3 regions of the Rouxiella sp. T17 genome follow, and region 2 is predicted to be linked to each of the others. Evidence: predicted binding sites of a transcription regulator. Region 2 holds the regulator's gene; each other region holds the start of a gene.
The links. The regulator CRP, encoded in region 2, controls carbon source genes, mostly activating them, when cyclic AMP is high. The targets are predictions, from matches to a motif close to ATGTGANNNNNNTCACAT.
Positions count from the first base shown of each region.

Region 1 (5,065 bases), on a different contig from region 2:
CGGCGGCGTAGCGATGGCGTTTCAGAATCAGCGCCAATTGCAGAAACAGCGCCTCGGTAAGTTGCAACGACAGCACGTCAGTTTTGCGACTCTCCTGCACCAGCTGCAAAATCACGCCTCGCGCCAGCGCCATACCGCGCGTGGTCAGCCGCCAGTGCGTCGGGCTGTCGCCCTCGTCGCGTGGCAGCATTTCCGACCAGTCCAATCCGAGTTTAAACCGTTCCGGACAGTAAATAATGTTGTCGAGCACCAAATCGTTGACGGCATCGTAACTGTGACAATCGGTCGCGCGGATATAAAAAATATCGCCACAGGTCACCAGCCACGGCCGATCGTTGAGCACGTGCAGCCCGTTGCCGCGCCAGACAATCACGATTTCGCAGAATTCATGGGTGTGCGCAGGGAAGGAGGGCTGCGGCGCGCGATCGGCGACCGCTACCGGCATCAGGTCTGAAGGTAAGTAGTCGGCTTTTGGCAGACGAAGAGCGGGTGGGCGAACGGTTGGCTGATGAAGAGTCATAGGGCCTCGAGTTAGTTCATATGTTGACGAACGTTGCGCGGCGCATAGCCAAACTCACGCTTGAACAGCGTCGAAAAATGATTGCTGTCGCCGAAACCGCACTGAAAAGCGATGTCCGTGACGCGCATGTCGCTGTGGCGCAATAAGTGCCGCGATTGCAGCAGGCGCAGCCGGTTAAGATAACGCTGCGGCGTGCTGCCGGTTTGCTGTTTCAACTGGCGATGCAGCGTGCGCAGCGACAGCGAAAAATGGCTCGCCACTTCATCCCAATCAATCTCTTCGCTGTAATGTTCGTTTAGCCAATCAAGCAGATGACGTAAACGGCTTTCCTGATTGCTGTCGTCCTGCGTGCTGCGGCCCTGTCGCAGCAACACCAAAAGCTGCATAAAACGCAGTTCCTGCTCGGCCTGCTGTTCCAGCGAAAAATCTTCCGTGCGGCGCGGTAATTGGTCAATCAGCGATTTGGCCTGCGCCATCACCTTATTGTTAATCCGCCACAGCGACGGGTAGTTGCCGTCGGTTTCCTGCGGCAGTAAATTGCGTAATCCGGAAAGGAAACGGAAAGCGTCGGGTCCGCGATACAGCACGTTGGTTAAATGCAAATTATCGGTTTGCTCATATAAATGGCGATCGTGATCGCGAACAAAACAGACGCAGCCGCCGCAAAGCGTTTGCGGTTGACCATTGAAAACGTGAATGCCGCTGCCCTGTTCCACCAGCACAATTTCATGAAAATCATGATGATGTTCGGGAAAGGCGCTCTGCGGCGCGCGCGGTTCAACGGCAATTGAAAAACCACCGGGCGGGAAAAAATCAACGCTGTGCAGTAGGGTCATTTTTAACACCTCATTAATAAGTCCGTAACCGATGGTAATAATGCCCGCGCAACTTTACCTTGAATTTTTGACCATGAAATCACCTTGGTGGCGGCATTTTTCAAGAAAGAATAAGAAATGATTCAGAAATGCGGAGAGCGTCACAGCTTGTTCGAGTGAGAGCAAAAGAAAAAAGTGTGAGCTGCTTCAAGGCTATCTTTGTACCGTTGCCAACAGGCATTTTGCGCTGGCAGTGACGAAAAGGCGGCAAATCTGGCGGATTTTAGACTGGAGTCATTCATTCAGCCGGGAAGAAATCCATGACGTTTCGCCACTCTACGACGGCCAGCCCCTCCAACACGCTTCGCTATAGCGTGGCCATTGATCTCGGTGCCTCCAGCGGCCGCGTCATGCTGGCCTGTTCCGACCTTGCGCAAGGCGTGCTGACCCTGCGCGAAGTCAGCCGTTTCACTAACTCTCTGGTGACAGTTGATGAACATGAATGCTGGGATGTTGACGCGCTGGAGCAGGCCATTCGCGCCGGTTTACAGCAGCTGGATGACGAAGGTATTAGGCTGGACAGCCTCGGCATCGATACCTGGGGCGTCGATTTTGTGTTACTGGATGCCGACGGCAGGCGTTTGGCACCCGCTGTCTCTTATCGCGACCGGCGCACTCACGGTGTGATGGCCAAGGCGCACGCCGAGCTGAGTCGTGAAGCCATTTACAAGCAAACCGGTATCCAGTTTTTGCCCTTCAACACGCTTTATCAGCTGCGCGCGCTGACCCGCAATCAGCCCGAGCTGGTCGACAATATTGCTCACCTGCTGCAAATCCCGGATTACCTGCATTATCGCCTCACCGGCCAGCTGTGCTGGGAATATACCAACGCGTCCACCACCCAGATGCTGAATATCGAAAGCGGCGAATGGGACAGCAAACTGCTGCACTGGGCGGGCGCGAAGGCCGCGTGGTTGGGTCGCCCGTCACAGCCCGGCCATAAAATTGGTGAGTGGATGAATGCGCAGGGTCAGGGCGTGCCGGTGATTGCCGTCGCGACCCACGATACCGCCAGTGCAGTTTTGGGCACGCCGCTGGCCGACGCCGACGCGGCCTATCTCTCCTCCGGCACCTGGTCGTTAATGGGCTTCGAAAGTTTGACGCCTTTTAACAATCGCGCCGCGCTTGAGGCCAATATCACCAACGAAGGCGGCGCAGAAGGCCGTTATCGAGTGCTGAAAAATATTATGGGCCTGTGGCTGTTACAGCGCGTTTGCGAAGAGCTGCACATCGACGACCTGTGTCAACTCATCGACGACGCCGCGCAGCAAAGCGCCTGCCGCTGGCTGATCAATCCGAATGACGATCGTTTTATTAATCCGTCGAGCATGGTGCGGGAAATTCAAAACGCCTGCGTCGAAAACGCCATGCCTCAGCCGCACAACGCCGCCGAGCTGGCGCGCTGCATCTTCGACAGTCTGGCGCTGCTTTATCGGCAGGTGCTTGAAGAGTTGGCGACCGTGCGCGGCAAAGCTTTTACCCAGCTGCACATTGTGGGCGGCGGCTGTCAAAACCAGTTTCTTAATCAGCTCTGCGCCAATGCCTGCAATCTGCCGGTGATTGCCGGGCCGATTGAAGCCTCGACGCTGGGCAATATCGGCTGTCAGCTGATTGCGTTGGGCGAAGTCAAAGACGTCAGCGCCTTCCGCAAGCTGGTCGCCGAACAGTTCCCGTTAAATCGTATTGAACCCCATTCCGACAGCGTCTTCGCCGCCCATTGGCCGCGTTTTCAGGCGCTTAGCCAACCTAATAAGGAATTTTGCTTATGACCAAGCTCATCGATCAGGCCTTTGAACTGGCTAAACAACGTTTTGCCGCCGTGGGCGTTGACGTAGAGGCCGCGCTGTCAAAACTCGACACCTTACCCATCTCGATGCACTGCTGGCAGGGCGATGACGTGCGCGGTTTTGAAAACCCGCAGGGCGCGCTGACCGGCGGTATTCAGGCCACGGGAAATTATCCGGGCCGCGCCACCAATGCTGTGGAGCTGCGCGCCGATCTCGACAAGGCAATGTCGCTGATTCCGGGACCCAAGCGTTTGAATCTGCACGCGATTTATCTTGAGAGCGACGCGCCCGTCGAACGCACCGATATCGCGCCGAAACACTTTAGTAACTGGGTGGAATGGGCGAAGAAAGAGCAGATTGGGCTGGATTTCAACCCGACCTGTTTCTCGCACGAACACAGCGCCGACGGCTTTACGCTGTCGAGCCAGAGCGCCGAAATTCGCCAGTTCTGGATTGAGCACTGCAAGGCTAGCCGCAAAGTCTCTGCTTCATTCGGCGAGCAGCTTGGCACGCCGTCGGTGATGAATATCTGGGTGCCGGACGGCATGAAAGACCTCACCGTCGACCGTTTCGGCCCGCGCCAGCGTTTGATGAATTCGCTGGATGAGATAATCAAAGAGAAACTTGACCCGTCGCAGCACATCGATTCCGTTGAAAGCAAACTGTTCGGCATCGGCGCGGAAAGCTACACCGTCGGCTCCAACGAATTTTGCCTGGGCTATGCCGCCAGTCGCCAAACCGCGCTGACGCTGGACGCCGGACACTTCCATCCGACCGAAGTGATTTCCGACAAAATCTCCACCGCCATGCTTTACGTGCCGCGCCTGCTGCTGCACGTCAGCCGTCCGGTGCGTTGGGACAGCGATCACGTGGTGATTCTTGACGACGAAACGCAGGCCATCGCCACTGAAATCGTGCGCAATCAGCTGTTCGACAAAGTCCACATCGGCCTCGATTTCTTCGACGCCTCGATCAATCGCATCGCCGCGTGGGTGATCGGCACGCGCAACGCCAAAAAAGCGCTGCTGCGCGCGCTGCTCGAACCTATCGACCAGTTGCGCCAAGCCGAAAACGAGGGCGATTACACGCTGCGTCTGGCGCTGCTCGAAGAGCAAAAATCGCTGCCGTGGCAGGCCGTGTGGGAAACCTATTGCCTGCGCAACGACGTGCCTGCCGATGCGGGCTGGATCACCGACGTGCGCCGTTACGAACAACAAATACTCCGTCAACGTTAAGGATTTATCATGCAAAGCATTCTTTCTTCGTGGTTTGTGCAGGGAATGGTGAAAGCCACCAGCGACATGTGGCTGAAAGGCTGGGACGAACGTAACGGCGGTAATATCAGCCTGCGGCTGCTGGAAGAGGAAGTCGCACCGTTCAAGGCCGATTTTGACGCCGAGCCGCGCCGCATCGAGCTGACGCAGCCCGCGACCGCGCTGGCAAACTGCTGGTTTCTGGTGACTGGCTCAGGCAAGTTTTTCCGCAACGTGCAGCTGGATCCGGCCGACAGCCTGGTGTTGTTAAAAGTCAGCGCGGACGGGCTGTCGTCTCAGATTCATTGGGGATTAGTGAACGGCGGCGTGCCGACCTCCGAGCTGGCGTCGCATTTCCAGTCTCACTGTGTGCGAAAACAGCTGACCAACGGCAGCGATCGCGTGATTATGCACTGCCACGCCACTAACTTTATCGCCCTGAGTTACGTGCTCGAACTCGACGCTGCAAGCTTTACCCGCCAGCTGTGGGAAGGCAGCACCGAATGTCTGGTGGTGTTCCCGGACGGCGTTGGCATTGTGCCGTGGATGGTGCCGGGCACCGACGGTATCGGCGAGAAAACTGCCGAACAGATGAAATCGCACAGTATCGTGCTGTGGCCGTTCCACGGA
Region 1 covers NZ_JAWUEA010000027.1:251,807-256,871, forward strand. Annotated here, with positions in the region: gene rhaR (HTH-type transcriptional activator RhaR) at 1-520, opposite strand, end outside; gene rhaS (HTH-type transcriptional activator RhaS) at 532-1,356, opposite strand; gene rhaB (rhamnulokinase) at 1,656-3,164, shown strand; gene SC206_RS08935 (L-rhamnose isomerase) at 3,161-4,417, shown strand; gene rhaD (rhamnulose-1-phosphate aldolase) at 4,427-5,065, shown strand, end outside.
Region 1: a site for CRP is predicted at 1,485-1,502, ahead of rhaS (HTH-type transcriptional activator RhaS). Genes of this name have one in related genera too.

Region 2 (5,065 bases):
GCGTGACGCCAGCCACCCAAGAATTCCTGCAAGGCCTGCGCGCGCTGTGTGACGAGCACAACGCGCTGCTGGTATTCGACGAAGTGCAGAGCGGCATGGGCCGTAGCGGCAAACTGTTCAGCTACATGCATTACGGCGTGACGCCGGACATTCTGACCACCGCCAAGGCGCTGGGCGGCGGCTTCCCGATCAGTGCGATGATCACCACGGAAGAAGTCGCTTCCGTGATGGCGCCGGGCAAACACGGCACCACTTACGGCGGCAATCCGCTGGCCTGTGCCGTGGCCGAAGCCGCGCTGGACCTGATTAATACGCCGGAAGTGCTGGCGGGAATCGAAGAGCGTCGCGACGCTTTCCTGCAAGCATTGGAAGCGATTAATGCCAAGTATCAGGTGTTTAGCGAATTCCGTGGTCAAGGTCTGTTGATTGGTGCCGAGCTGGCGGATAAATACAAAAATCGCGCCGGTGAGTTTATGACGGCGGCGGCAGAATTTGGTTTGATGATGCTGGTGGCGGGCACCAACGTGATGCGTTTCGCGCCGTCGCTGGTGATCGACTTCGAAGATATCAAAGAAGGCATGGCGCGTTTCGAGAAAGCCGTGCAGAAAATCGTGGGTTAATCGCCTCTCCCTTCTCCTGTGCAAGGCGGGAGAAGGGGTTCTCTTCTGCTCATTAACTTTTCCCTTTCTACTTTTCAGCGCCGAAAGCGATGTTTTTAGCGCCGAAAGCTATGTTTTCAGCTCAGAAAGCTATGCGTTAACTTTGCGGGTCAGCCAGATCCCGTGATGCGGCCGTTGACGCCACGCCAGTGAAGAGATGGTGTTCATGGCGCTGAGGTGTGACAACACGCGACGCAAATGACGCTCCATTTCGGTAATCGGCATGTCTGTCTTCATGTCGGGCGGCTGAAATGCCGTTGAGCCGCTGCTTGCGCCATCGGTAGTCAAACGCTGCTGACAGCTTTGCAGCGCGATTTCACAGGTCTGCAAATACTCAATCGCCAGCTTCGGCGTCAGCATGTAATGCTCGCGCGCCAGAATGGTCATCGCGTTGATGTGATCGACCAGGAACTGGCTGTGCGTCACCCACAGTCGCATGTCGTTGAGATAATGCGAATTAAAACCCGGCTCCTGCATCGCCTGATTTAACGAGGTAAATAGCTGATTATGCGCCTGATTCACTTTCATGCGCGCATAGGCCAGCTCGGCGGGATCGGGCTCTTCCTGCAACACTAATCTTATTGCGGTTTGATCGGCCTCGAGCGCCTGATGGGCGTTGGTGCGCAGCATGCCGCTCTGCCACTGCGGCCACAGCCAAATCATGCCGCCAAACGCCAGCGCACAGCCAATCAGGGTATCGATTAATCGCGGCAGCAGGAAATTCGCGCCGTTTAGCCCCAGAATTTGCAGCGTGTAAACCGCCGTGACGGTCAGCCCAATCATTCCGAGGCCATAATTTTTGCGCAGCACGGTATAGGAAATCAGCGAAATCAGCAGCATAAACAGCAGGGTAATATTCTGCGGAATGGCCAGATGAAGCAGGCCCGCCGCCAGAATCAGGCCGATGAGCGTGCCGAGCGCGCGGTGCTGAATGCGCACCCGCGTGGCGTTATAGCCGTTTTGACTGACCAGCAGCGTGGTGAGCAAAATCCAGTAAGGTTTCGGCAAATTAAAGAACATGCCGAGCGTGCTGCCGATCGCCAGAATCACGCCCAATCGCGCGGCGTTGCGCAAGGCGGCAGACTTGAAAGACAGATAACTTTTCAGCGCGGCCCAGAACGGCAGGCGATTTTTATCCTGCATTAAATCGCGGCGATACAGCGGGCGCTGGGTGCGCAGCAGTCGCGCAATGCGGCTGAAATGGTAATAGCAAAACTGGCCAACCGGATTATCGCGATAGCGCGAGGCGATCTTTTCCAGCGCCGCCAGTTCGTTTGCCATTGAAAAACGAGGCGAACGTCGATGATAGAGAATGTCGTCGCCAATCCGTCGCAGCCTCGCGCTAATCACCTGCGCGTTGCGGGCAATCACCGCCTCGGCGTGGCTCTCTTCCACCAGCTTTTGCACCTCTTCGGGCAGGTGCAAACTGACGGTAATGTGCTCCTGCAAATCCAGCGCCACCTGAAAATTGCGCAGCAGCCGTTTACGATGCTGATGATCGTTGTTGGGCAACATGTGCATCTGTTGATACAGCGTGGCAATTAAATCGATCACCTTTTGCTGCCTTTTCAACAGCGGCGGCAGCGCAGTGTCGGGATCGGTGTGCTGAGTCAGCAGGGTATATTTCGCCTCGAAATAATCGGCGAGCTCGTTATACAGCTGACTGAGGGTTTCACGCATCGGCTGCTCTTCCGAAAGTCGGAACCACAGCCAGTTAAACAGTCCGTACCAGGCTGTACCGACCACAAAAAGCAGCGGCGCGTGCCAGATGGGCACCACGCCCGCCATGCTCAGCGTAAAGATTGAGGCCACCAGCGCGCCCGAAAGCAGTCGTGCATGCAGCGGACCGATTTCGCCCGTCACGCCAATCACCAGCGCGAAACTCAGCATGATAAACGGCAGCGGCACGTGCCAGTTCACCAGCATCAGCTGGAGCAAAATACTGCTGACGGCAAACAGCGAGCCGCCAATCACCAGCCGCTTGAAGAAATGTTTGTGGGGCGTATCGAGACCGGAAATATTGCAGCAGGCAGGCACCAGCGCGAACAGCAGACCCATCTTGAGTTGGCCAAACAGCATGGCAAAGGCGATAGGCAGGCATAGCACCAGCGTTTGACGCAGCGCATAGTTGATTTCAGGATGGTAAAAGAGTCGTCGCCAAAGCGTCATTTGAAAGAGATTCAAACAAAAACGGCACGACGACGAATCGCCATGCCGTTTTTAAAACGATTAACGGGTGCCGTAAACGACAATCGTTTTACCGTGCGCCGAGATCAGACTCTGATCTTCGAGCATTTTGAGAATTCGACCTACCGTCTCGCGTGAGCAACCGACGATCTGACCAATTTCCTGACGGGTAATCTTGATCTGCATACCATCGGGATGGGTCATGGCATCGGGCTGTTTAGCCAGATTCAGCAGAGTCTGGGCAATACGACCGGTCACATCGAGGAAAGCAAGGTTACCTACTTTTTCGGACGTGATTTGCAGTCGGCTCGCCATCTGCGCAGAGAGGCGCATCAGAATATCCGGGTTAACCTGGATCAGCTGGCGGAATTTCTTGTAGGAAATTTCGGCCACTTCACAGGCAGTTTTCGCTCTTACCCACGCGCTACGTTCCTGACCTTCTTCGAAGAGTCCCAGCTCGCCGATGAAGTCACCCTGATTCAGGTAGGAAAGTATCATCTCTTTGCCTTCTTCATCTTTGATAAGCACGGCAACCGAGCCTTTCACGATGTAATAAAGCGTTTCGGCCTTTTCACCTTGGTGAATCAGCGTACTTTTAGAAGGGTACTTGTGTATATGACAATGAGACAGGAACCATTCGAGAGTAGGGTCTGTTTGTGGCTTGCCGAGAACCATTAGTTATTATCCTCTTATTATCGCTGCCCAAAATCGCAGGGTTCTGAGTCCCTGTACGGCGATTTTTTACTTCGCGCTCTTTTAGCATATGAACTGACCAGCAATGCTGCAAGCGGCAGGTAGAGTGATTTAAGCGGTAATTTGCCCTTATCACCAAGGTTATCCTGTTAACACCTAAAAAACCTGACCGCAACTTGTTGGAAAGTTTCTTTCGGCTTTGTTTGTAGCACAGGTTTGCAGACGTGTCTTGTGTTGTCTCGCTTCAGCATGATGCGGATCGAGTTACATTGCCAGTTTCAGGGCTAAAGGGTAGTCTGTTTTAAAAATTGTGGCAGGAGAGAAACCAATGCAGGCACGAGTAAAGTGGGTCGAAGGTTTAACATTTCTGGGTGAATCGTCGTCGGGCCACCAGATAATCATGGACGGCAACGCGGGCGATAAATCCCCAAGCCCGATGGAAATGCTGTTGATGTCGGCGGGCGGATGCAGCGCCATCGACGTAGTTTCTATTTTACAGAAAGGCCGTAACGACATCGTAGGCTGCGAGGTCAAGCTGACTTCCGAACGCCGCGAAGAAGCGCCGCGCCTGTTTACGACCATTAATCTGCACTTTATCGTCACCGGAAAAGACCTGACGGACAAGGTTGTCGAGCGCGCGGTTAGCCTGTCGGCGGAGAAATACTGCTCGGTTTCGCTGATGCTGGGCAAAGCGGCAACCATTACGCACAGCTTTGAAGTGATCGATTCAGAAAGTTAATCGAAATTCAGGCGCTTTTCAGCGTTTATTGAATCGACTTTTAGAACGACGCGCCGCCTCAAAACCTTTTGCGGCGGCGTTTTTCAGCATTATTCGATTTTCTTGCCTTCCATCAAACGCTGCACCAGCGGACCCATGATCAGCTCCATCGCCAGCCCCATCTTGCCGCCCGGCACCACCAGCGTGTTGATGTGCGAGATAAACGAACCTTGCAGCATCGCCAGCAAATATGGGAAATCGATCTGATCCAGTCCCTGAAAATGGATCACCACGAAGCTTTCATCCAGCGACGGAATGGCTTTCGCGGCGAAAGGATTCGAAGTATCGATGGTCGGTACGCGCTGGAAGTTGATGTGCGTGCGGGAAAACTGCGGCGTGATGTAGCTGATGTAGTCATCCATTGACCTGACGACGGAATCCATCACCGCCTCGCGGGAGTGACCGCGCTCGCCGGTGTCGCGTACCAGTTTTTGGATCCATTCAAGGTTGACGATAGGCACCACGCCCACCAGCAAATCGACGTGTTTGGCGACGTCGACCTGATTCGTCACCACGCCGCCGTGCAGGCCTTCGTAAAACAGAATATCGGTCGGTTCGGGCAGCGCCTGCCACGGCGTGAAGGTGCCGGGCACCTGATTGTAGGGCACGGCTTCGTCATAAGTATGCAGATACTTGCGCGAGCGGCCGGAGCCGGTCTTGCCGTATTCGATAAAGCTTTGTTCCAGCAGCGTGAAGTCATTGGCCTCGGGACCAAAGTAGCTGATATGACGGCCTAAATCGCGCGCCT
Region 2 covers NZ_JAWUEA010000001.1:11,954-17,018, forward strand. Annotated here, with positions in the region: gene argD (bifunctional acetylornithine/succinyldiaminopimelate transaminase) at 1-620, shown strand, start outside; gene SC206_RS00065 (YccS/YhfK family putative transporter) at 750-2,828, opposite strand; gene crp (cAMP-activated global transcriptional regulator CRP) at 2,889-3,521, opposite strand; gene SC206_RS00075 (OsmC family protein) at 3,868-4,278, shown strand; gene SC206_RS00080 (phosphoribulokinase) at 4,368-5,065, opposite strand, start outside.

Region 3 (5,065 bases), on a different contig from region 2:
ATTGAAAAAGCTCAGGCCAAATGGAAAAGGCGGTTAATAAATCGACGCCTTTCTTATAGCCAAAAAATATATGCAAGGCGCGAAAAATGATAATCAAGGCCATTCCAAAGCAGGAAACAAGTCGCTACTATGCTTGTTAAATTAGACACCTAGCCTTATAGATGTCTATATAGTTCAATTTTAATATAACTAACCTGTGCATTCCTTTAATGCGTGACCTACTGGGATCCCGCCAACGCCTGACGGAGTAATAATGAAAAAAATGTCCGCGTCACTGCTCGCATTGAGCCTGTTTGCCGCTGTTCCGGCGTTCGCTGCCGAAAAACCTGCCATCGCCGCCATTCCTGCCGCCATCGCGCAGCATAATGGACCTATTCGCATCGCGGTGATTCGTAATCTTGGTTCCGATGACAATACGACCCAATTCTTGGCGGGTGCCATCAAGCAAGGCCGTGCGCTGGGCTTCAAGGTGGACACTTTCCTGAGCAACGGCGACGACGCAAAATTCCAGGACTTTGTTAATCAGGCGATCAGCCAGAAATATGACGGCATCATTCTCTCTCAAGGCCGCGGCCCCTATTCCAACAATTTGGTGAAACGCATTACCGATGCAGGCATCGCCGTTTCCGTATTCGATACTGAAGTCACCGAGGGCACGCCGGGAGTGACGGTGTCACGCCAAGATGATACTTCGTTGACTAAAGCGTCGATGGGCGAATTAGTTAAAGATTTCAACGGCAAAGCTAATATTGTGCGCCTGTGGGTGGCGGGCTTCCCGCCAATGGAGCGCCGTAACGTTACTTATCAGCAGATCTTGAAAGATAACCCGGGGATTCATCAGCTTGAGTCAATCGGTGCCGTCTCTTCCGACGTTCAGGGCGATACGGCTAATCAGGTCGGCGCGCTGTTAGCTAAATATCCGAAAGGAAAAATCGATGCCATTTGGGGCGCGTGGGATGCCTTCAGTCAGGGCGCATATAAGGCATTAAAAGAAAACGGCCGTACAGAAATCAAGCTTTATAGCATTGACGCGTCGAATCAGGATCTCCAACTGATGCGCGAGAAGGATAGCCCGTGGAAATTTACTGCCGCAGTGGATACTCAGCTTATCGGCGCGGTGAACCTGCGTTTAGTGGCGCTGAAAATTGCCGGTGAAAAAACGCCTGCGACTTATGAATTCCCGGCGCAGGTCATCCCGCAGGCGCTACTGGCGAGCCAGCCGGGTGCCGTTAACGTTAACGCGTTAGGCAAAATCATTCCGGGTTGGGGAAAATCGGAAGATTTCACCGCGCCGTGGTTCGCAACGCTTGAAGCCAAGTACAAAAAATAATCTTGTATTAAGTTTTCTCTCATCTGCTAATTACCCGTCAGCGAAAAACTGGCGGGTTTTTCTTTTCATCCTCTCTGCCAGCCTTCGCGTACACTCATCAAACAGCTCATCGATGAAAAAATTGCCTCTGTGATCGCGATCACACTGGAAGGCGATTAATTTTAATTGTATGATGAATGCATATTTCGACTGGGGCAAGACCATGAAATCCGCACTATCACTTCCTATCCAATATTTACGGGCATTTATTCTGATTTATGCCTGTCTTTACGCAGGGAATGCTATTTCCGCCCTGCTTCCGCTGGCTATACCGGGCAGCATTATCGGCATGCTGATTCTGTTTGTGCTGCTGTCGACTCAAATCTTGCCTTATAAGTGGGTCAAACCCGGTTGCAGTATTTTGATTCGTTATATGGCGCTGCTGTTTGTGCCGATTGGCGTGGGCGTGATGAACTATTACGACCAGCTGCGCAGTCAGTTTGGGCCGCTGGTGGTTTCCTGTTTTATCAGTACATTTATCGTGCTGCTGGTCGTGGCCTACTCTTCGCAATATGTGCACGCCGAGCGTAAAACCGTGATTGATCCGGAGGAAAAACCATGAGCGAAATCTGGTGGTCACTGCCGCTGACGCTGGTCGTGTTCTGGGCCACGCGCAAACTGGCAATCAAGCTGCGGATGCCGTTACTTAATCCATTATTAATGTCGATGGTAATAATCATCCCGATATTGCTAGTGACTCACGTCTCATACGCGCGCTATTTTGCCGGCAGCAAAATCCTCAACGATTTGCTACAACCCGCCGTCGTTGCCCTCGCCTTTCCTTTATACGAGCAGCTGCATCAAATTCGCGCCCGCTGGAAATCGATTCTGAGCATCTGCTTTATTGGCAGCGTGGTCGCGATGACGACAGGCACCGCGATTGCGCTTTGGATGGGTGCAACGCCCGAAATTGCCGCCTCTGTTTTACCGAAATCGGTGACCACGCCGATAGCCATGGCGACTTCGCAGGCAATCCACGGTATTCCGGCCATTAGCGCAGTGTGCGTTATTTTCGTCGGTATTCTTGGCGCAGTGTTCGGCCACACGATTTTAAATCTATTGAAGATAACGACTAAAGCTTCACGTGGATTAGCGATTGGTAACGCCTCGCACGCGCTTGGGACTGCACGTTGCGCCGAGCTTGATTATCAGGAAGGGGCGTTTAGTTCACTGGCGTTGGTGATTTGTGGGATTATCACCTCATTAGTGGCACCCTTTTTGTTTCCTATTTTATTAAAAATCTTTTAAAGCAAAATCTGTATTTTAGATTTTAAATCTAAAGGCAATTTTCTTTAGGTCTAAATCTTTAAATTCAATTTCAAATTCAACTGCATGCGCTTCGCTTACTGCGCGGCGGCGCAGACCGCCTCAAGGATGTTCCTAAGCGAACACCCTTGAGAATCCCGCGCTTTTTTTCCACAGCTGCAACTTGAGAGCTGAAAAAGTGAGATCTTTCCAGTGACTCCGAAGTGTGGCGTAGGTCGCGGCGCTTCGCGCTTCCGTCACTTCGCTCGAAAGCCAAAAACGTCTTTCTCAACTCCGTTCCGCGCCGCCCTGATCCCGCCAATCACAACACTTAAAGCAAGGGCGGATACTCTTGGGCGGTCAAAAGCCGATCCCTCAAACAATAAATTTTAGGTTGAAGAATCGGTTCTTGACCGCAGAAAAGTTACCTTTTTTTCTTTTTAAGCTGTAATTGGCGGGATCAGGGCGGCGCTGAGTGGAGTGATTTGAGACGTGTTTGGCTCAAATCCGTAATGAAGGAACGGCGAAGCCGCGCGACCAACGCCACACGCAGTGGTCGCTGGAAAGATGTAACTTTTTAGTCCTCAAGTTACAGCTGTGGAAAAAAAGCTTGGGATTCCAAAGGGGCGAGCTACTGCGCCTCTTTGGGCGGTCTGCGCCGCCGCGCAGTAAGCGAAGCGCATGCCGTTGAACTTGAATTTAAAACCCTAAATTTGAAATTAAAAAAAATTGCCTATAGATTCCAAATCTATACCACCACCCCTATGGATCCCCGAGCGATGAAAATCGCTCCAAACTCCTTAAGGGTGCCCGCGACTTCACCCCTCAAGTCGCAAATAATCCGTCTTGCCGCTTCCCTTCCCATCTCATACACCGGCTGTGCAATCACCGACAGCGGCGGGGAGACTATCTCCGTCCACGGGAAGTTATCGAACATCACAAATGATAAATCCTCCGGCACTCGCAGCTTGCGATTGGCAAGTTCGCGCAGTACGCTCATGGCGATCAGGCTGTCGGAGGCGATTAATGCCGTCGATGGCTGCGATGATTTAAAAAGTGTGTCGACGATAGCCGCGATGGCCTCGTCACTGGAGGCGTTGGGCTGGATAAGTTCGGCAATAAACGGCACGCCGCGCTCGGCAAACGCCTGCTCCATGCCCGCCACGCGCTGCGCTACCGGCGTTAAGCCAAGTTCATCGGCGCAGACAAAAGGCTTGTCGAGCGTCATGCTAGTTAAATAGCTAATACGCCGATGTCCTGCGTCGAGCAGCGCTAAAGTCGCCTGACGCGAAGAGGCCGTAAAATCGACCATAATTGCCTCCACGGGAAGACCAGGCACGCCGCGGTCAAACAGTTTTAACGCCCTGCCGTCGGCCAAAATCTGCGCCAAATGGGCGTTATCCTTCTGCAACGAAGAGCTTGGCGCGATAATAATGCCGTCGACCTGTTTCTCCAGCATCACTCTTACCGCGTCCTGCTCTTCCACCAGCGTTTCGTCACTGTTGCCAAGCAAAATGTGATACCCCTCCGCGCGCGCCACGTCGGCGATTCCACGCAGCGCCAAACCGAAGTGCGGGTTTTCAATGTCGCCAACAATCACGCCCAGCGTGTTGGAACGGCCAGTATTCATGCTGCGCGCCACTTCGTTGGGTCGATAAGCCAGCTTTTGCGCGGCCGCCATTACTCGCGTCAATACCTCTTCGCTGACGGAACCGTAACCGCCGAGAGCCCGCGCCGCTTGGGCCTTCGACACCCGTGCTTCCCGCGCGACGTCGGCCACGGTCGGGGCTTTACTGCGAATGTTACCTAGACTCATAAGTTATTCGTATCACAGGTTGCGTTAAGGGAGATTGACGTTTCGATAAAGCCGTTGCTAGTATCATCATAACTGATTTGAGACCGGTCTCACAATGATTCGTCTCGATTATCAGCACCTGCATTGAGACCAGTCTCCAGCGTCGTTTTGGGCGTTATAAAAAGGGCCGGCTCAAGTGTCGTTGATGTTAACTACAACAAAAACGGACTCACTATGAAATCGCAAAACTCCTTCGTTAAGCTGGCCGCTGCACTGATCGCCTCAGTGTCACTCTTTTCCCTCTCCTCTTCTTTCGCCACGGCGGCGGACAAACAGGCTAATCCTTACGGGCTGATTCAACCTAACGAGCTGCGCGTGGCAAGCCTCGGCGATGCCAAGCCCTACACGTTCACCGACGCTTCGGGCAATTTTACGGGCTTCGACGTAGAATTTTTCACTGACGTCGCGAAACGTATCGGCATCAATAAAGTGGTATTTATCGGTCAGGATTTCGCGGGCATCTTGCCTTCCGTGGCCAATGGCCGTTATGACGTGGGCGTCGCGGCGATCGGCATTACGCCTGCCCGTTCAAAAACTGTCGACTTCTCAGACGGTTATCTGGCCGGTTATCTGACCGTGCTGACCCGTAAAGATTC
Region 3 covers NZ_JAWUEA010000042.1:272,584-277,648, reverse strand. Annotated here, with positions in the region: gene SC206_RS21835 (sugar ABC transporter substrate-binding protein) at 254-1,330, shown strand; gene SC206_RS21830 (CidA/LrgA family protein) at 1,533-1,931, shown strand; gene SC206_RS21825 (CidB/LrgB family autolysis modulator) at 1,928-2,617, shown strand; gene SC206_RS21820 (LacI family DNA-binding transcriptional regulator) at 3,363-4,430, opposite strand; gene SC206_RS21815 (ABC transporter substrate-binding protein) at 4,644-5,065, shown strand, end outside.
Region 3: a site for CRP is predicted at 1,458-1,475, ahead of SC206_RS21830 (CidA/LrgA family protein). Genes of this name have one in related genera too.